DNA from 2 places in the Paenibacillus sp. MZ03-122A genome. Region 2 is predicted to be linked to the other one. Evidence: riboswitches for the same ligand, from Rfam matches in the RefSeq annotation. Region 2 holds a riboswitch; the other holds the start of a gene.
The links. Region 2 has a riboswitch for FMN ahead of NLX74_RS16030 (DMT family transporter). Riboswitches for the same ligand answer to the same signal wherever they lie in the genome.
Positions count from the first base shown of each region.

Region 1: another riboswitch for FMN. It lies ahead of ribE (riboflavin synthase); the one in region 2 lies ahead of NLX74_RS16030 (DMT family transporter).

Region 1 is NZ_JANAVI010000003.1:163,025-174,224, reverse strand. Features, by position in the region: gene NLX74_RS07955 (segregation and condensation protein A) at 1-424, opposite strand, end outside; gene ribH (6,7-dimethyl-8-ribityllumazine synthase) at 598-1,062, opposite strand; gene ribB (3,4-dihydroxy-2-butanone-4-phosphate synthase) at 1,142-1,825, opposite strand; gene ribE (riboflavin synthase) at 1,886-2,551, opposite strand; FMN riboswitch at 2,882-3,055, opposite strand; gene NLX74_RS07935 (IDEAL domain-containing protein) at 3,124-3,591, opposite strand; gene NLX74_RS07930 (thiamine pyrophosphate-dependent enzyme) at 3,811-6,099, opposite strand; gene NLX74_RS07925 (2-oxoacid:acceptor oxidoreductase family protein) at 6,099-7,112, opposite strand; gene NLX74_RS07920 (peptidylprolyl isomerase) at 7,364-7,798, opposite strand; gene lysA (diaminopimelate decarboxylase) at 7,960-9,327, opposite strand; gene NLX74_RS07910 (spore germination protein) at 9,438-11,132, opposite strand; gene NLX74_RS07905 (stage V sporulation protein AB) at 11,159-11,200, opposite strand, start outside.
Region 2 is NZ_JANAVI010000007.1:3,552-14,751, forward strand. Features, by position in the region: gene NLX74_RS16015 (sensor histidine kinase) at 1-922, shown strand, start outside; gene NLX74_RS16020 (ABC transporter ATP-binding protein) at 1,050-1,973, shown strand; gene NLX74_RS16025 (ABC transporter permease) at 1,966-2,661, shown strand; FMN riboswitch at 2,783-2,927, shown strand; gene NLX74_RS16030 (DMT family transporter) at 3,100-4,047, shown strand; gene NLX74_RS16035 (methyl-accepting chemotaxis protein) at 4,289-6,319, shown strand; gene NLX74_RS16040 (carboxylesterase/lipase family protein) at 6,463-7,944, opposite strand; gene NLX74_RS16045 (GbsR/MarR family transcriptional regulator) at 8,098-8,661, opposite strand; gene NLX74_RS16050 (quaternary amine ABC transporter ATP-binding protein) at 9,177-10,400, shown strand; gene NLX74_RS16055 (glycine betaine ABC transporter substrate-binding protein) at 10,375-11,200, shown strand, end outside.

The sequences.
Region 1 (11,200 bases), on a different contig from region 2:
CAGTAGGCAGGAATGCGCTTAGATCTTCTGGCTCCTTGCCATAAATTAGACTCCGCTCCCACTCACGTTCACTTAGATGGCGAGCAATCCCTTTATATTTACGATACTCCACCAGCTTGCGGACCAGTTCCTCACGTGGATCATAATCCTCTTCCTCATAAAAATCCAAATCGTCATATTCCATCACAGGTGGCTTGGGAAGCAACAATTTACTCTTAATAGATAAGAGCGTCGCCGCCATCACCAGAAACTCGCTCGTAATGTCCAGTTCCAGCTCCTGCATACTGTGCAAAAAAGCCATATACTGATCAGTAATATCGCTAATCGGGATATCCTGAATGTCGATCTCGGCTTTATCAATCAGATGCAACAGTAGATCCAGCGGACCCTCGAATGTTTCCAGCTTGTAATTTACGACTGTCAATGTGCTTCCCCCTGCCTTACTCCAATCATCATTCAACAATACCTTTCCCTATAGCACTTATGCTCTACGTTATCAATCCCTCTTTCTGTAGTATATACGTCATCGCCTTGCTTAACAATCCAATCCCTTTTTCACCTTGCAGTTTATAGCGTTCTATTCAGCTATTCCTATAATTAAAATTGCTTGCCGAGATTGGCCATTTCAATCGCAGCCAATGCAGAATCCCAACCTTTATTACCAGCCTTCGTACCTGCTCGTTCAATAGCCTGTTCAATGTTTTCTGTAGTCACTACACCAAAAATAACGGGCACTCCCGTTTTCAGACTGCTCGCGGCCACACCCTTGGCCACTTCATTGCAGACGATATCATAATGTGAAGTAGAACCACGGATGACCGTACCCAGCGTAATTACGGCATCATATTTGCCGCTTGCAGCCATTTTTTGTGCAATCAGTGAAATTTCAAATGCACCCGGAACCCAAGCTACATCAATTTCATCTTCCTGTGCACCATGTCGTTGAAGTGCGTCAATTGCGCCGCTTAACAGCTTGCTCGTAATAAACTCATTAAATCTGCCTACCACAATACCATATTTTAAACCGTTCGATACGAGATTACCTTCTAGAAAACGTGCCATGTTTAATCAACCTCTCTTAGTTTAATTATTTAGGGACTTCGGACAATACTTCAGATTTACTTGGAACCGAGATGTATTTTTACAATGATAAACGACGACGGTAGTCCACCAAATGCTGAATACTGATCAGCTTTAATTGATGTCGCTTGGCGACCACTGCCAGATCAGGCAGGCGGGCCATTGAGCCATCTTCCTTTATAATTTCGCAAATGACCCCAGCAGGCTTGAAGCCACTGAGTCGGGCCAGATCAACAGCCGCTTCAGTGTGACCCGCACGCTGCAAGACACCACCATCGCGAGCAATCAGCGGGAACATGTGACCAGGCTTGCGGAAATCACTGCCTGTGACTGCTTCGTCTGCCAAGGCGCGTACAGTCAAGGAGCGCTCGGCCGCTGAAATACCCGTTGTTGTCTCCATATGATCTACCGATACCGTAAAGGCAGTACCGTGGAAATCTGTATTTTGCTCTACCATAGGATGCAATTCCAAGGCCTCGGCTCTTTGTCGTGTGATTGGCACACAGACCAACCCGCGACCTTCTGTAATCATGAAATTAATGACCTCAGGCGACGCTTTTTCAGCCAAAGCGATAAAATCGCCTTCATTTTCGCGCTGTTCATCATCCACTACAATAACAACTTTACCGTTTTTCAAGTCCTCCAACGCTGCTTCGATGGAATCCAAACGAATCTCTTCATCATGTTCCAACTCGCCATGCTCTATGACGTTTGCCATTGCACTTGTTTGGCTATCTCTATCCATAACACTTTCCTCCTTATGTCTTGTGCCACGAATGCTCCTAAACAGGCTTACCCTTCAATATCAGGCAAAGCCGTGTTTCGCCAAATAGTCCAAACTGAGAGGAGCTTCTTCTACCCTCTCCGCCTCCGCTGCACCTCTGTAATTTAAAAGCTGTTCTACATATTTGCCCAAAATATCGCATTCGATATTGACGGTATCTCCCTCACGTTTGGCTTGTAAGGCCGTTTCGGATAAGGTGTGGGGAATAATGGATACGGCAAAGGTATCTCTCGTACGCTGTGCGACTGTGAGGCTGATACCATCAATTGTGATTGACCCTTTGAGAAGAATATATTTAAATAATGTTTGATTTTTAGGCTCAATTTCGAACACAACTGCATTCTGATCTGATGTTACCCCGCGAATCGTTCCCGTCCCGTCCACATGTCCTTGCACGATATGTCCTCCGAACCTTCCGCTCGCCGCCATCGCTCGCTCCAGGTTGACTCGGCTGCCTGATCTCAACTCTTTCAGATTACTGCTGCGAAAGGTTTCCGGCATCACATCAACCTTAAAGTCTTTCGTACCGATCTGTATCGCCGTCAGGCAAACGCCATTCACTGAGACACTGTCTCCTATTTTCAAATCGCCCAACACCACGGAACCCGAAATCCCCAGCACCATCGCTTCACCGCTTTTGGAAATAGTTTGAATGCGACCCACTTCCTCGACCAATCCGGTAAACATGCCTTCACTCCTTTCCACTACATTTCAGTTTATCCCTAACTCATCAGCTATAAGCGCAAAAAAACCCCAGTTCGGATTCAATCCGTCATGGGGGTGATGAGAGTCACATTTGTAGTATACAAGCGCAGTTCATATGCATCTTAAGACGACATGAAATCATAGGTTTGCCAATAGAAAGCATGACTGAGGATACAACCAAATACGCTCTGAACATCATCAAAAAGAAAGCTTAAGCAAGCTATCGCCCGATGCTGTCCTACAACGAAATAAGCCGTACGCACAATTGGGTATGCTAAAAATCGGCACATGTCACGTCATGTACATGCGCTTCGTATCCTTCTCCCATCCAGACTATACTGTCGGTCCCGGATTTGCACCAGGTCCACCTTCTGCCGATCATTCAGCATCCGGGTCACGGACTAAGCCATGCTGTTTCTCACAAAAACGATCCACAAACATGTCATCACCGCCGGTGGGGAATTTCGCCCCGCCCCGAAGGATCTTGCTCTTATTTAATTGAATTAACATTAAACTTGTTACGTATATTAGCACCGACTTCTAAAAAAAGCAAGTTATCTAATAGAAGCTCCTGCTTTGGTTTTGACATATTGGCTGGAGAGTTCTTCAAACCAGGTTTTATCATTCATATGAAGCGCCAAGTCAATCAGATCGGCCAGTTCCTCGACTCCCAACTCTGTTGCATGATCAAAGGTAATTACGGCTGAAGCAACCGGTCCCCGTCCTTCCTCAGAACATGCTTCATAATCCAGTCGCACATCAACATGTCCGTCAATAAACTCGCATTTCAGAAAATAAATAATTTCGCACATTAAAATGGGGCGTACCTGTGTTTCTAACACGCAATCCATCACCTTGGCAGAATAATGCTGGTTCGTCAGCGTGAATTTGTGTTCTGTCGCTGCCAACGAAGCCCGTCCAAAATCATCCGTAAACTTTAGCTCCACTGGCTTGATGTTCATAACCTTAGGGATCTGCTTCTTTATAATTTCGATTATTTCAACTGTATTCAGCTTAATCATTACCTGCACCTCATTGCATCTTAAAATTCAGAAGAAAACTTTTTAAAGTGCCTCTTATAGGCCTCCACTCCTATATCGGAAATCATTACCTGTTTTTTTATGCTTCAACCCATAAACGACAAAAAAGATTCTTTGCGCAATAAACGCAAAGAATCTTGATTGAACCACTACAGTAACAGCGGCTAACAATGTTAATCGATGATTATGCAAAAAACGTAATTATAGCTCTGAAATTTCATGTTTCTTTTTCAGAATAGTCCAGCGACGCTCAATCTCCTGCTCAAAGGTAGCCAACGTAGCCTCCTCCTTAAGAAGATGCTTCGTTTTACCCATTAATTTCAACCATTCAGCAGCTGGAATCCGTTTTCCCTTGTCTTCCGGATTGTACGTAATCGTCGTACCGCCTTGCTCTATTTCGTACAAAGGAAAGAAACAAGACTCGACTGCAGCGCCCACAATGCTGGTGCCCAGTCTGTCTTCGGATTTCCAATTCAGCGGACAGGCGCACAGAATCTTACCATAGGCTGTACCCACGTTGTTCGCATACCATTGAGCCTTGGCTGCTTTGCGCAGCATATCCTGCGGATGACTTTCAGCTGCTGTAAAAGCATACGGAATATTACAAGCAGCCATGATTTGCACGGTATCCTTGTGATGTCCTTGCTTTCCTTTTTGCATTTTCCCTACACCCGACGTACTGGTCATGTGACCAACCGGAGTGGAGTATGATTGCTGTGAACCTGTATTCATGTACCCTTCGTTATCATATTCCAGCATGATCAGCTTATGATTACGCAGAGCCGCACCAATCGCAGAACCCATACCTATATCCATCCCACCGTCACCACTGATCATGATAAAGGTCGGATCGTCCGACATTTCAATTTCATTACGGCGCTTCATTTCCATATAAGCTTCCAGCGCTCCTGAAAGTGTAGCGGCCCCGTTTTGAAAAAGATTGTGGATCATCGGTTGTTTGTGTGATGTATATGGATACCCTGTCGTCGTCACATATACGCAGCCTGTCTGGAACAGAACGACAATATCCCCTTCAATACCTTTGAAAAACAGTTCCAGCGCAGATAATGCCCCACATCCTGGGCAAGCCCCGTGACCTGGTGTAAGACGGCGTGGTTTGGTTGTCAACGACCGCAGGGGTGGTACCTTGACTTTGAGCTTCCCGGTCGCCTCGTCTGGCGTAACCTGAATCAGGCCCGTACGGTATGCATTGCCACGTGGCGGCTGCATAACTTGCGGCATCACCTTGTCCGGTGAACCCGGATTAATTCCGTAATAATCAAAGGGCTTCTCCGCTCGTCCGGCCTCTGCCGCCTCAATCGCAAGCTGGAAGAACGCCTCTGCATCTTCCGCATAAAAATCCTTGCCGCCCAAGCCAAAGATACGGCTCAACACGAGTGTCCGATTCAGTGGGTCCTCCTGCAAGGCCGCCTTAATTTCATGCGTTAAATTCCCGCCGTCTGCCCCATACGAGTCTGCACGTTCACCTACCAGCAGCGCCTTGACATCACGTAAGGCTTCCCGCAGTTGTGCGGCTGGGAACGGTCGGATGATATTCGGACGTATCACACCAGCTTTAATCCCGCGCGCACGGAGTTGATCCGCCACATCCTTAGCCGATTCAGCCGCCGAATTCAACAGGAATACCGCGACCTCAGCATCCTCCATTTGATACAGATCTAAAATCGGGTATTCCCGACCGGATAAAGCGGCATATTCTGCTGCTACCTGCTCATATACTCCTTCTGACAGCTTCAGTGCTTCGGACAGCTGAACATGATTATTCGTCAGGTCATCACCGTTCATATGCGCACCTACGGTAACAGGATGATCAAAATCAGTAATATTCGGATAATTTAAGTTCGGGTTAGGACCTACAAAACCGCGCACGGTCTCAGCATCTGCAAAATATTGCACTTTACGTTTTTGATGGGACGTATAAAAACCGTCATATGCAACCATTACAGGTAGCCGAACATCGCTATGCTCTGCGATTTTTAGTGCCATGATGTTCATATCATACACAGCCTGTGGTGTACTTGCCGTCAAAATGACCCAGCCTGTATTCAAACCATAGTACAGATCCGAATGATCCCCGCGAATATCCAGGGGACCACTGACAGCTCGTGTCACCAGATTCATAACCATTGGAAAACGGGTACCTGACTGAACAGGTAACTGCTCCAGCATGTACAGGAAACCTTGCGAACTAGTGGCGTTCACAACCCTCGCTCCCGCTGCGGCAGCTCCATAACAAATCCCTGCCGATCCGTGTTCTCCGTCTGCTGCAACCAGCTTAATATTATGCTGACCTCTCGTTCTCATCTGATCCAAATACTGCGCTACCTCAGTAGATGGAGTAATCGGGAAATATCCCATCATATGATAATTAATCTGCGCAGCCGCCGTAGCTGCCATTTCATTACCGGATTCGAACGTTGTCACTTGCGCGGCGCCTGTCTGTTTGAGTTCTTCCTCCAGTTTTGCCATTACGCACGCCCTCCTTCATATACCGGAAATTGGTGGGCAACTCGATTCTGTTCCGCCCATCCCCATTGCTCACGACGCGAGCTTAATGCCCCCGATGGGCAAATATCTACACATTTCAGACATCCTTTGCAATACTGGTAATCAATCCCTTGCAAAAATGGCATCATTCTTCCGCGTTTGTCAGCTTGCTCTTCCCATACAAAACAGTAATCCGGGCAAATCGAATCACACTTGGCACAATGGGTACATTTATCAGCTTCATATTCAGGTACATACCCTTGACGTGAACCACTAACATCTCTCGTCATGCTGTTTCCCTGAGTTGCAATAACGCCCCCCAGTAGTTGCGTTTCGTATCCCATCAATGGCTGAGGACGTTCAAAAACCCGATCCTCTGCGTCATCAGTAACTGGATATACGTGCAGTTCCATTTCCTCATAACCACGGTTAAATGTACGGAGATTAGGTTCCACTAACAGCGGATTTTTCTTTTCAAAGGTACTGCGTATAACCGATCTCATCGCTTCCGGGTCCAGGAAATCACAGACACGGAACAAGGCACCGAGCATGGACGTATTTAGTTTGGTTCGCTCTTCCAGTGCGATACCCATCGCATCCACCACCGCCAATGTACCGGATACCAGTCCCAAATCAGCCCGTATTTCTTCTGCTGGACGCGTGGAATTAACCACTACAATCCCATCCGCTGGCAGTCCGCTGATTACATTTACCGTTTTGTATAACGTTTCATGGAAAATGCCTACCACATGCGGTTGCTCAATCGGACTGTGATCCCGAATATCGACCTCCGGCTCACAGAAGCGGACGAAGCTTTTAACCGGAGTTCCCTTTTTTTCCGAACCGTAGGACGAAAAATTTGAAGCATTTAGCCCCAGACCAAGCACCCCGGTTTCGGCCAACATTTTGCCAGCCAGATTAGCGCCGAGTCCACCAATGGATTCCAGCCGGATTTCAAAAAATCCGAGTCGATTTGTGCGCGTTAAAATAGACAATGTGATAAGCCCCCTTCTTTTCCAATCCTTACTGAGTTTGAATACTCATATAAAATAAATGGAAAATGCATTCTTATCGAAAGGCTATCACAACACTTACTTTTCGAATGTGATCTTACGCACTGTAATGCCTACGTGATTGCGAAAATCAATAAACCGTCAAACAAAAGACAACAAAAGCCGCCCTGTCCAAAGACAGAACGGCTTAGGTGCAACGCTATTTGAAAAAGATCCTGTAATTAACGGTAAAATTACACGTCAAATACTTTAACCTCTTTCATTTTGTCGCCTTGTTTTACAGCATCAATGAATTCCATACCTTTGGTTACTTTACCAAATACAGTATGTACTCCATCTAAATGTGGTTGTGGAGCGTAGCAGATAAAGAATTGGCTGCCACCTGTGTTGCGACCTGCATGAGCCATGGACAAAACGCCTTTGGCATGCTTTGTTGTATTCGTAGCTGTTTCACAGTCAATCGTGTAACCAGGACCGCCTGTACCGTTACCGATTGGACAACCACCTTGAGCAACAAAGCCCGGAATGACACGGTGGAAGCTCAAACCGTTGTAGTAACCGCTGTTTGCCAGCTTTTCAAAGTTAGCAACGGTGTTTGGAGCTTCTTCTGGGAAAAAGTCAATTTCAACGATACCGCCGTTTTCAAGATCTATTCTACCTTTTTTCATTGTTTGTATCTCCTTTTCAACCTGTTTTGAGAACTAAATAACATCAAGTTCCAGTTTACTATGAATTGCCGCGCTTAGCAAAGTCTTGTCCAAAAAAAGAGCCATTGTCCCCGGTGTATTATTACCGACTCAATGGCCTGCTTGATCTTACAATTCTAAAATCAGGACGAAACGGTAATCTTGGCGTTGGGCTGAACCACTGGACTAGCTTGATCACGAATCAAGCGCTGTGGCACGACATCGTTGCGTACGATATCTTCGTAGGTTTCCCGACGCACTACCAACTCGGCCTCACCGTTGTTGACAAATACAACTGCTGGTCGACGTATTCGGTTATAATTACTCGCCATGGAGTAATTGTAGGCTCCGGTTGAGGCAACAGCGAGCAAATCGCCGCTATTTATACGAGGCAGCTCTACATCCCAAATCAGCATATCCCCACTTTCACAGCATTTGCCCGCAATGGACACCGTCTCTTCGTTCGTATCCTGCGCTCGGTTAGCCAGCATCGCTTCATACTTGGCCTGATACAGTGCAGGGCGTGGATTATCTGTCATCCCGCCATCCACCGAGACATATTTGCGTACCTGCGGGATATCCTTGATGCTTCCTACCGTATATAAGGTCGTGCCTGAATCGCCTACAATACTGCGTCCCGGCTCAATCCAAATTTCTGGAAGTTCATCGTAAAGTCCTGAAAAATAAGTTTTCACCGCTTCGCCGATAGCCTGTACATAGGTTGATACTTTCAGTGGTGTGTCCTCTTCTGTGTAGCGAATGCCAAATCCCCCACCCAGATTAATCACTTTGAAAGAAAACTGAAGCTGTTCCTTAATTTCTCTGGAAAAAGCTGCAACCCGTTCAGCAGCCATTTGGAAGCCATTCACTTCGAATATTTGCGAACCGATATGAGAATGTACCCCCAGCAGGTTAAGATGGTCCAGCTTGATAGCCTGTTCCACTGCTTGGCGTGCTGTACCGTTTCCAATGTCAAAGCCAAATTTCGAATCTTCTTGACCTGTGGCCATATATTCATGCGTATGCGCCTCAACCCCTGGTGTAACCCGCAGTAAGATATTCACCTGCTGTTCTTTCTCGGAGGCAAGGGCCTGCAACAAATGCAACTCCATTTCGCTATCGACGACGAAGCAGCCAATTTGCGCATCTAACGCCATTTCAATTTCTTCCGGTGTTTTGTTATTGCCGTGGAAATGGATTCGCTCTGCCGGAAACCCTGCTTGTAGCGCAGTAAACAATTCTCCACTGGAAACTACGTCAAGCGACATCCCTTCTTCAGCAGCTAAAGCGCACATCGCCATAACACAAAACGCTTTGCTTGCATAAGCGACTTGAAACTTCAATCCGGTTTCACGAAAAGCTTCTATATACTCCCGGCAGCGCCGGCGGACTAACTGTTCGTCAACAATATATAGTGGTGTGCCAAAACGCTCTTTCAAAAGTGTTGTATCACAACCGCCGATTTCCAAATGTCCATTGCTGTTAATTTTACTGCTTCCATGCAAATACATGTTCTGGCGCCTCTCTTTCTGGAACAAGCTAGTCATATTCCATCGAATGTTTACACCAGTATAGCAAAAAAAACATCAAGAACAATGGATTTTTATGCAGATCATTTATATTAATGCTCCTGTCCATTGCCTGAGTTCGAATCTGTGTCGGCATCCGTATGGGGCATACGCGTATTGTCCCTAGTTTTGTTAAATGACGGGCGGTTAGGCGCATCTAGTACAGGCATACGGAACAAGATGGAAGCTAACGCTTTGGCGTTAAAAGGAATGAACGGCCACAAATACGAAGAATTATATGACCGATGCAGCGTCAGCATCAAAATGATCAGTGTCGTACCCACGACAAAGCCAGGTACATGAAAAATCGCAACAGCAACCAGCAGGAATAGTCGAATCAGTCTATTCGCCAGCCCTAGCTCATAGCTCGGTGTTGCGAACATTCCTATGGCAGCGACAGCCATATACAGCACGACCTCATTCACGAAAAGTCCCGTCTGAACCGCTATGTCACCGACCAGAATAGCTGCGATCAAGCCCATAGCGGAAGCCAGTGGTGTCGGAGTATGCACAGCCGCCATTCGCATGAGATCGACCCCTAGTTCCACGATGATAAACTGTGCAATCAGCGGAAGATGTGCTTCCTTTTGAGGACCGATAAAATCGAGAAACGCCGGTTTTAATTCGGGATTGATGACCATTAGCAGCCACATGGGAAGCAGAAACATCGAGGCAAATATGCCTAAAAAACGTACCCAGCGCAAATAACTTCCCATAAAAGCGGTTTGCCGATTTTCTTCTGCATGCTGACACAAGTCAAAAAAGGTGGTAGGCAAGATCATCACGCTGGGTGAGGTATCGACGAAAATAACGAGCCTTCCTTCCATAATATGCGAAGCAACGACATCTGGTCGCTCCGAATATCGTACTAATGGATATGGATTCCAACCTTTATTGATAATCGTCTCCTCTAATTGCTTATCGGCCAGAGGAATACCATCCAAATTAACATTTTTAATTTTGTCTCGTACAGTATCCACCATCACCTTATCCACAATATCGTCAATGTAGCCCAAACATACGTCTGTTCGGGTTCGGCGTCCGACCTGCATAGCCTCAAATTTAAGTCCTGGGTCCCGCAAACGTCGGCGCACCAGACTTACATTTGTAAGCATTGTTTCAGTAAACCCGTCGCGGGCACCGCGCACAACCCGCTCCAAAGAAGGTTCCTCCGGACTACGCACCGGATAATTACGAGTATCCAGAATAAGGGAAAAACGTTCGCCTTCCATGAAAAAGGCACTCATTCCTGTCAGCACCTTGTTAATGACGACAGACATCTTATCTGTCTTCTCCACCTGAATATGTGGAATAAAATTTTCGAAATACGCTTGTAGTCCATCCGAAGAGAGATTATCCGGCGTCAGATAGGTGAGACGCTTTAGCACTTCAAGCATGATCTGATCTTTCGCAAAGGTATTTAGGAACAGATATCCGGTATGACGCCCACCCAGTGTCATTTCCCTGAATACCACATCAAAGGTCTCCCCCAAGCCTAATACTGTTTCAAGTGTATTCTTATTATCCTTCATTCTCGGCGATATATCATCTTCGGCCTGCCAGTAGCGAACGGACTCCTCTACGTTATCAGACCGCTCACTCTCTTTTTTGTGTTTAAAACGCGCAGATTCCTGCGCCTGCTTTTCCTTCCATGGACTCAACTCTTCTCCGTCAGTATGATATTCCTTTCCGATTCCCCTGTCTTCTTGATGTTGCTCCTGATGCTCTTGATCCGCTCTGCGATCCATATTCCTTGCCCCCTTCGCTTTCGTTGTTAACGGTTGTATACAAACCAGTCAAATAAGGAACCCGTCAC
Region 2 (11,200 bases):
ATGGATTGTCGGCCTCATCATGTCAGTCGTTATAGTATGGCTTTGGCGTGAGCGTATGGCCTATAAGCGCAAAATAAAGGATATCCGAACCCTACTAGAGCGGATTGTGACGGTGAATCATGCGGAAAAGCTGCTATATGTCACAGGTGACGTTGAACTGCAACGACTCATGACGGAAATTAATCGACTGCTGGACTTGAATCTCAGAGTGTCTGCAGATTACAACCGTAGCCAAATCGCCATGCGCAAAATGATTTCGAACATTTCCCACGATCTCAAGACCCCGCTTACGGTTGTGCTTGGATATGCCGAGATGCTGGATGGCGATCCGACTATTTTGCCAGAAGAACGAATAAAGCTGCTATCCAAAATTCATCAAAAGACAAGCGAAGCGATTGAGCTGATCGGGAGCTTTTTTAGCTTGGCGAAGCTGGAAGCTAACGATACAGACATTCCACTAACCCGACTGGAGGTGGGAGAACTGTGCAGACGCAGCATTTTGGAGTTTTATGATCTGCTGACCGCACAGGGGTTTACTGTGCACATCGAGATCCCGGAGCATCCTATTCATGCCTTGGGGAACGAAGGAGCGATTGGGCGGGTGCTGAACAATCTGATCTCGAATGCCATTCGCTATGGGGCAGATGGACGGACGCTGGGTCTGGCTCTATTGGAACAGCAGGATACAGTGTGTATAGAAGTATGGGATCGTGGCAAAGGCATACAGGAATCTGAGCAAGATAAAGTTTTTGAACGCATGTACACACTGGAGGACTCCCGCAATAAGGCGGTACAAGGCAGCGGACTGGGCCTTACGATTGCCAAACGTCTGGTTGAAACGATGAACGGAGAAATTCAATTGACTAGTAGACCTTATGAGCGGACAGTCTTCTCTTTTACATTGAAGAAAATCAACTATTAATCGAATTCAGCATTTTGCATAATTCGATTTGTGCTCAACTTAATAAATTTGTAAGAATCACGAAAGAAAAATGAACATTTCGCCCTTTATCCTTGAATTATCAGCAGTATACGAAGGGAGAACACCCATGACTTACGTAATACGTACACATCAGTTGACCAAGGCCCTGAAGGGCAATGAAATTGTATCGGGAGTCAGTATGAATGTGCGCAAGGGAGAAACCTATGGCTTTCTCGGCCCTAACGGGGCAGGCAAGACAACGATGATGAAAATGATTACGAATTTACTCAAGCCGACTTCGGGTGAAATTGAATTATTCGGTGAGAAATTAACGCCAAAATCGTATCATCTGCTCGGACGGATGGGTTCGATTATTGAATACCCGATTTTTTATGACAGGCTGACGGCACAGCAAAATCTCGAACTTCATTGTGAATACATGGGCTACTATAATAAGCAGGCTGTTCGGGATGCCCTAGAATTAGTGAATTTGCGAAATGCGGATGACAAGCCAGTAAAGGATTTTTCGCTGGGAATGAAGCAACGTCTTGGGATTGCCCGCGCTATTGCAACTAAGCCAGAGCTACTCATTTTGGATGAACCCATTAATGGTCTGGACCCCGTGGGTATCAAGGAAATCCGCCAACTATTCCACATGCTATGCAAGGAATATGGGATGACTCTGCTCGTGTCCAGTCATATTTTAGCGGAAATAGAGCAGATTGCGGATACGGTAGGCGTGATTAATCACGGACGACTGATTGAGGAAGTATCGATGGAGCAGGTGCGGGAAACCAATACGGAATATATCGAATTTACGACCAACGATTGTAAAAAAGCGACCTACGTCCTCTCCCATCATCTGAATCTGAATAATATAAGGGTACTAAATGAACAGAGTATACGTATTTACGATTCAAATGTACCGCAGAAACAAATTACGAAAACGCTCATTTTAAATGATATAGAGGTGGATTCCATTCATCAGAAAAGCAGCACGCTGGAAGACTACTTTTTGCGCCTGTTAAACGGAGGTGATCTCCATGCTTAAATTGATGCAGTTGGAGCTGAAAAAATTTCATCTCGCGGGTTATATCCGATCAGCACTGATTGCCAATGCATGCATTCTTGGGCTGCTCTGTATTATCGCGCTGGACAGTCAAAGTGAAGGAATACCCGAATTCACACAGTACACTCAACTCTTGGATCTAATAGACAATTTTGTGAGAGCAACATTTATTGTATTTTCCTCCGTTTTGCTATGCCGCTTTATCGTCGGAGAATTTAAATCCAAATCGATTACGATCTTGTTCATGTACCCGATTCACCGTCAAAAGCTGATGATCGCCAAGCTCTTGGTTGTGCTGCTGTTTACATTCTTGTCTATTATTATTTCGGAAATAATCATTACGGCTGCTATTCATCTGCTCAACCAGTTTGTCTTGATTGTACCGGATAACCTTACTCTTTCCATACTGGGACAACAATCAGCACGGACGCTGATCAATGCCGTTGCTACCAGCTTTATGGGATTGGTTCCGCTGTATATGGGGATGCGAAGATACTCTGTACCCACCACCATTGTGACCTCAATCCTGATTGTAGCATTGCTTTTCTCCAATAATAACGGTGCTCCACTTAGTTCCATAGCCCCCGTGCAAATTGGCTTCTCTCTACTAGGAATGCTTGTGGCTTATGCGGCGATTCGACGTATTGAGTATAAGGATATTACCTCGTAATATGTAATTTCGTAGAGCGCTTTCAAAAAAAAGATGAAAATCATTGTTAGATATACACACATTTTTCACTGGACTTCATTCTAAAACAGGTATATCCTATAGGAGAAATTAAAAACGGAATAAGGATCTTCGGGGTAGGGTGAGATTCCCAACCGGCGGTATGGCTCATGGAGCTAAGCCCGCGACTCTGTATCTGGCAACAGGATACGGACTGATTTGGTGAGATGCCAAAGCCGACGGTAAAGTCCGGATGGAAGAAGATCGAAATATCAACATGCCGCGAAGTGGATGAATACTGCGTTATTAGTTTTGCAGCAACTTCATTTAACTTGCATAAAGCGGCAAGTTTATTTGATCAACCCCCGTCTTGCATGGCCTTTCGCCATGGACGGGGGTTTTTGTGCCACCGGTCCTGTATTCGCAAGGAGCTAATTGAGTATGAGTCAATCTTCTACTGTACTAACATCCAAAGGTTTTGATCGTAGCTCCCACATGAAAAGCGGTTTTTGGCTGGTCGCAATTGGAGCAGCCTTGTGGGGCGCAGACCCGCTTTTTCGTATTATTTTGCTAAAGTCATTTACTTCAACACAAATTGTACTTATGGAGCATGTGCTGCTCTTCCTCGCTCTGACACCGATGCTGTGGAAGCATCGTGAGGAACTCAAAGCGGTACGGCTTCGTCAAGTTTTCGCTATTTTATTTGTCTCGTGGGGCGGCTCGGCTCTGGCCAGCGTGATTTTCACTATGGCACTCAGCAATGGCGATTTGAATGCTGTACTCTTACTCCAGAAGCTTCAACCCTTGGTCGCTATTGTTCTAGCCCGTATTATTTTAAAGGAAATGTTGCCGCGTCATTTTGGAGTATTAATTGTAGTCGCTCTGTTCGGGACGTATCTTCTGACCTTCGGTTGGTCACTCCCCTTCGGACATGTTCGTGATTTTGTTCAGTTTGGTAGTCTGCTTGCACTCGGTGCAGCAGTTCTGTGGGGCGGTTCGACAGTCATGGGAAGTTACTTGCTTCGTTCAATGAAATATGAAACAGTAACCTCCCTCCGCTTCATGGTGGCGCTCCCTCTGCTGATTGTCCTCACCTCTGTAGAGCATGCGCCATGGAATATGCCTGCCGGTACATGGGCGAGCGCAGCTGTGATTATCAATCTGCTATTGCAGGCATTGCTTCCGGGCCTTCTCAGCTTGCTGCTGTATTACAAAGGCTTAAGTACGACCAAAGCGTCTTATGCTACGATGGCAGAACTGAGCTTTCCCATGGTTGGTGTCGTGATTAACTGGATCGCATTTCAGCAAATTGTCACTGTAGCGCAATTGACTGGTTTTATGCTCATCTGGATTACGCTCTTTATGATTTCACGTCAGCAAAAAAATTAACAGTTTAACGTCCCTTTCATGACTCATCCAAGCCAAATCGTGAAGATGCTTTTGCATCTCCGATTTGGCTTTTTTATATATTCGTATTTATATAAAATACAGTTCTTTAGACCTATCTTTCAGAAAAAGTGTCTAAAACATGTAATTATTCTTCGTTTCTCAAAGATTACATCTATAAAATTAGTCGGTTTCTGTCGAATAAAAGAATGTAGTGATCATCAGACACAGAGGAGCAAGAGCTATGACTAAAACAAAACAAACAGTTCCGTGGTGGAACAAGTTTCTCAAACAGTTTTATTTAATGAGGACAAGATTAATAATATCTTTTTTGGCTGTGTTATTGATTCCGAGCGCACTTATCGGGTACTTTTCCTATCAGGGGGCTACAACACAACTCAGTCAGCAAATGGGCGGTTCCGTATACACGAATCTGTATTTGATCCGGAGCAATGTCAATCAGTATGTAGCACCTATTATGAAAGACCTGGACGTGCTTACCACTGAAATCAATTCTGATTCCATTGGTACCAACCAAGAGGCCCTTCAGAAGAAGTTGGATGTCATCGTCAAGGCTCATCCCGAGCTAGATGCCGCGCTTCTCGGTAATGCGAAAGGGCAATACATACGTTCGCCGAAAAAACAGGAGGCCGATTATGACCCCCGGGAGAGAAAATGGTACAAAAATGCGATGCTGGAAAAGGGCAAAGTATTCGTCGGTGTTCCAGTTGCCAGCGTCACGACAGGGAATTTAGTCGTTAATATATCGGGAACGCTGGAGGACGGTGAAGGAGCTGTTGCATTGGCTTTGAATCTGGACAAGATGGGTGAAAGTCTGCAGTCTGTTAAGATTGGTGAACGCGGAGGACTCATTATTGTTGATTCTGAATATAAAGTTGTATCTGGGACTGGAACAGCCTTTAACAAGACAGGCAAAAAACCGGCTGACGCCATAGAGGGACTTCCCGAAGTGGCGACAACCGTCGAAAACGATACTCCTTCCATGTCGCAAATTCAATTTATGAATCGAGATATGCTGGCCTTTACACTTAAGGACCCTCTCACCGGATGGAGCATTGTCGCACTGTCGGATCTGGAGGATTACAGTGATGCAGCCCAACCGATTCTGAAGCAAAGCCTGATTGTGATTGTCATTTCCATACTTGCCGCTGCGATCATCATTGTGCTTATGGTCCGCTCGTTCTTAATTCCGCTGCGCAAGCTGCAAGCAGGAACACGCATCGTCCGTGACGGAAATCTGACCGAACGTGTTAACCTATCCAGCAAGGATGAGTTCGGCGAACTGGCACAGAATTTTGACCAGATGACGCATTCCTTGCATACGATGGTTTCCGAGGTCAATCAAACGTCCTCCCGACTTGCTTCCTCTTCTCTGATGATCAAGGAAAGCACAGAGCAAACGACGGAGTCCGTACAACACGTAGCGGAAACGGTTATGGAATCCGCAGAAAATGCAGCCACCAGCGCCGAGGCATCCGAGCAAACCGCTAATGCCGTTGAAGAAATGGCCAAGGGTGTCAGCACCATTGCCGAATCAGCAAGCTCCATCGTGGATTCAGCAGGACAAACCGAGCATGATGTAGCTCAAGGCAGTCAAATGATCAGCCATGTGCGGACACAAATGGACCGTATTCTGGAAGCTGTAAGCCAAACGGCTAGCCTGATGGATGAGCTATCCCAGCTCTCAGACGATGCGAAGCAGATGAATACAGCTATTGCCGCCATTGCCAAGCAAACCAATTTGTTGTCTCTGAACGCGTCTATTGAAGCTTCCAGAGCTGGCGAAGCCGGGCGTGGATTTGCCGTAGTCGCTATAGAGGTACGCAAGCTGTCTGAGCAATCCAAGGAAAGCGCAGATTCCATCAGTCAGATCATTACTCAGATGCTCGATTTGATTCAACGCTCCACCGCTACCATGAACGGTAATGTTCGTAACCAGGTAGGTGAAGGATTACGTATTAGCCAAGATGCAGAAGGTGCATTTACGAATATTGAACGCTCTACATCTCATATTGTGGAACAAATCCAAAGTGTGTCCGCTGCGGCTGAACAAATCTCAGCCAGTACAGAGGAAGTTTCGGCTACTGTCACCCATTTGGCAAGTCTGTCTCGCAATTCGGCGGACAGTTCGCAGACAACCTCTGCTGCCGCTCAGGAGCAAATGGCGGCCATGGAGGAAATCGCATCTTCGTCTCAGGAGTTGTCCAACATGGCCCAGGATTTGCAACAGCTGGTTAAGCGATTTAAGATTTAAGTTACACATCGTATCGTTGCAATTTCATGCAAGTAAGAATGAGCGGCAGTACATCTAATGACTAACAAAAGCCTTCGTCCGTATGCTAGTTACGGGCGAAGGCTTTTTCCATGTGAGTACTTGGGGTGATTTCTCTTGTTTACTTATAGGGTCATCTGACCGGTTAACTGACGGCGTCTATCTCCTTCGGGGTCGTGCTCCATTTTAATATCCTGATGGAAAATAGCTGTAGTCCGCTCTTCCCTGTCGTACATCGGCCAAGCCTCCTCGGACAGCACAGGCTTCCCATCACGTGCAAAAGCAACCCATGCCTGCTGCATAGCTTGAGCGAGCTTCTGCATCGACGGTTGAATCTCTAATCCAAGCTTACCTAGCAGCTCCAGATTATCGAAAACAAACGCAATTTCGGCACCGTGAACCGCTTGTCCAAAGGTAGGATGTCCCGGCAATGTCCAATCAAAACGATACATCCATACAGGCGCATGCGCCGACTGCGCAACAGCAAGAGCCAATGCAGGACGCCAAAAAAATAGATCAGTCAACATTTGTGCCTGTCCCTCAATCGTAACAGGAAATGGTTCTATCAGGTCGCCGATGTCTGACATGCCCGTCATCATTTCCAATGCCTGACTCGCTGTTGACTTGTTCATTAGATGGGATTCTTTTCGGATGAAATAGGCCCCCTCATGCAAGTTCGTTCCAATCAAAACGGATACCTGCTTTGCTGAACCTTGCGCGATTGCAGACAGCGGTTCATCTGGCAAGGTCACACCGTCCACGACGGGTTGATAGATCATCGCCATCCCTGGTCCGATGACTTCATGCGTCTTCGCCATAGCTAGCATCAGCGCATCTGTCGGCAGCGTAAACAACCGTTCTGGATGCTGAGTGTCCACACCCAGCTGCTGCAGATACACAGCCGTCACTTGTTCGGCCTGTGAAGTTGGCAATACCTGCGACGCACCGCTCTGCAAAATCGCACGCTGGAACAGTCCCTCAGCGGATGGCATCGCCAATAAAGCGGCAATACTCATCGCGCCTGCCGATTCACCGAACACCGTTACTTCGTCCGGGTTACCGCCAAAGGCAGAGATGTGATCCCTAACCCATTCCAGCGCAGCGATCTGATCCAGCAGTCCCGCATTAGAGGTCAGGCCATCTCCCTTTGGAGTCAGATGCAAAAATCCTAACGGCCCCAATCGATAATTGATCGTAACAACCACAACATCGCCATTCTTCGCCATGCGTTCCCCGTCATATAAAGGTATAATCCCGGACCCCGTGACAAAGGCACCGCCATGAATCCACACCATCACCGGACGTCCCTTCTCAGGAGCCTTCGAAGCAGGTGTCCAAATGTTCAGGTATAAGCAATCCTCTGACTGCTCAGGCGGTTCCACCAGATTTCCAGTCATACTTTCAGCGGATGGCATAGGTTGCGGACAGATTGGCCCAAAACTCGTCGCAGCCCGTACACCCTCCCAAGACTCCAAAGGCTGGGGCGCATGAAAACGTAGTTTTCCAACAGGAGGCTGTGCATATGGGATACCTCTCCATACATGATATCCATTCCCCGTTTCCCCACGTAATTGACCTAAACGAGTATGTACCGTAATACTCTCCATCATGAAGCCTCCTTTATTTCGTATCTTCAACACAACGGTATAATATCAATCTTTACATATCTCTATTATACCCTTTGCACACGGCCAAACCAAAAAATACCGGAAGCACTTTTGCGCTCCGGCATTTTTATAAACAAGATAGGGAAATAGCGATTAATCCCGAACTTCTTCTTTGGGAATCAACTTGTAAATTTCTTCGCTTTCCATAGAGTCAATTAGTCGGTCTAGCCACTTGTAATAAGCGACGGCCTGCTTCATTTTCATACGATCTTGCTGAAGAATCGCCTTAAATTCCTCGTACTCTTCACCCTGATTCATCAATCTGTCCAGCTCATCAATGGCTTTGCGCAACACCAGTAAATTTGTTTCTACCGCTTTTCTCCATTTAATAGCGAAGAAATCAGTGAAGGTTTGATGCCAGTCATATTCGACTTCATACAAGTCTTTGCGTGAGCCCTTGCTCCAAACCTTATTTACCATTTTCAGATCCAGTAATGTTCGAACTCCTGTACTCATGCTCGTTTTGCTCATTTCCATTTCACGGCCCATCTCGTCCAGCGTCATCGGTTTATCCGCAAAGAAAAGCAAACCGTATAAATGCCCCGCAGACAAAGTGATCCCATACAGGTCCATGTTTTTACCTATAGCTTCTATAACACGTTTGCGAATTTTTTGCAGCGAAGCCTGCTGCTCATCACCTAACTGGTACAAGCTCATGCTTGCAACCTCCTAATTTTAGAGCATTTTGCACAACCTAGTATGAACGATTTACCCGTAAAAGATTAGCTTTGACGCAATGTATGAAATCTTTCAATAATAAATGAAATGTTTCAAAAACAAAGCTTCTGTCTATATTACAACAGCATGGATCGTTCAAAATCATAATTCGCAAAATTGCTAATGATAGTAAACTTTTAAAATTATGGATATACATAAATCTTTTTCTTATGGTTATATTTCATTGTCTATTTTAAAAAAAGCACTATCGGTTGTAAAGTTCCGAATGTTTGAGCATTCTATAGAACGAAGGAGCATATCAAAGGAAACTTTGTACAGTTTTTTCTGTACGTACTTTATGAACAGTTTTTTTGTTTGAAATGTAAGCAGTGCTTCTGTTACAATTAATTTTGTCATTAACCGTTCAGGATGTTCAGAATTATGATTTTTATACTCAATCCTTAATGCAACAAGGGGTTAATACCAAGCAAAGTATAGAAAGAAGAGGTGTATGTATGACGATTTTGGAAGTCAAAAATGTCAGCAAACTCTTTGGTCCTCACGCAGAGCAAGGTGTTCCGCTCCTGGAGCAAGGCTGGGGCAAGGAAAAGTTGGCCAAAGAAAAACAGATTACTGTTGGTGTCAATAAAGCCAACATGGAAATTAGGCAAGGTGAAATTTTCGTAATTATGGGGCTATCGGGCAGTGGCAAGTCCACTTTGGTGCGAATGCTAAATCGCTTGATTGAGCCTACCTCCGGTGAAATTCTGGTCCACGGCAAAGATCTCCGTAAGATGAACAAAGAACAACTTCGCGAAGTTCGTCGTAAAACCATAAGCATGGTTTTTCAAAAATTCGCCCTGTTCCCACATCGGACTGTATTAGAAAATGTAGAATATGGTCTTGAAATTCAAAAGGTAGAAAAAGCACAGCGTCAGGAAAAGGCGCAACAAGCGCTGGAACTGGTTGGTCTTAAAAACTGGGGCGATAAAATGCCCGATGAATTGAGTGGCGGTATGCAGCAGCGTGTCGGCCTGGCACGGGCGCTGGCTAATGACCCTGAAGTGCTCCTGATGGATGAAGCGTTCAGTGCATTGGACCCTCTCATTCGCCGTGACATGCAGGATGAGCTGTTGGAACTTCAAGATAAAATGAAGAAAACAATTGTGTTTATCACCCATGATCTGGATGAAGCGTTGCGGATTGGTGACCGGATTGCCTTGATGCGAGACGGTGCGGTCGTACAAATCGGTACACCGGAAGAAATTATGATCCAACCGGCTAACTCTTATGTAGCCCGCTTCGTCGAGGATGTGGATCTGTCCAAGGTATTGACGGCTGCTCATGTCATGCTTCGTCCAGAAACCATCACCATGGATCGTGGTCCGCGTGTGGCTCTGGAATTGATGCGGGAGCGTGGGATTTCCAATTTGTTCGTCATTGACCGTACTAAAAAGCTACTGGGTGTTATTAACGCCGAGGATGCTGTTCATGCACTGCGCAATAATTTGAAAATTGAAGATATTTTGATTACTGACGGACCGCAGGTTGCTGCCGAGACTGTCATTAATGATTTGTTTGAAATTACAAGCTCGTCCAAGGTGCCGCTGGCTGTGGTCGATGACAAGCAAAAGCTGCTGGGCGTTATCGTCCGTGGAGCATTGCTTGGCGCACTTGGTGGAGATGTTACCACTACAAAGGAGGTGAATGCCCATGATACCGAAACTGCCAATCGCTGAGTGGATTCAATCCATTGTCGACTGGATGGGTATTCATCTGGCTGGATTGTTTAATGTTATTTCTTCTATTATAGAAGCTGTAGTAGGCTTTTTCTCAGGCCTGTTCATGCTTCCGCACCCTCTGGTGTTCATCGTGATCATCGGGATTATCGCCTTTATGATCGGGCGGGTTCAGCTTACGCTGTTTACTGTCATCGGCTTCCTGCTGATTGATAATCTTGGCTATTGGAGTGAAACAATGAATACGCTCGGACTGGTCATCACGTCTGCGCTCGTATCCATTGTTATCGGGATTCCCATCGGGATCTGGTGTGCATACAGTAAATCCGCATCCCGCATTATCACGCCTTTACTTGATTTTATGCAGACGATGCCTGCGTTCGTGTACTTGCTCCCAGCGGTTACCTTTTTCAGCCTGGGTGTTGTACCTGGTGTTATCGCATCTGTTATCTTTGCTATCCCCCCAACCATTCGCATGACTAACTTGGGGATTATGCAAGTATCAGGTGAGCTGATCGAAGCCTCAGATGCTTTCGGTTCAACCTCTGCGCAAAAGCTGTTCAAAGTTCAGCTTCCACTGGCATTGCCTACCTTAATGGCTGGTATTAACCAGACGATTATGCTGTCACTATCCATGGTTGTTATTGCTTCCATGATCGGTGCAGAAGGCATCGGTGCTGTTGTATACCGTGCTGTGACACAGCTGCAAATCGGTAAAGGTTTTGAAGCCGGCTTAGCTGTTGTCGTTCTGGCTATTGTGCTTGACCGTTTTACGCAAAACCTGTTTAAACCTAGGCAAA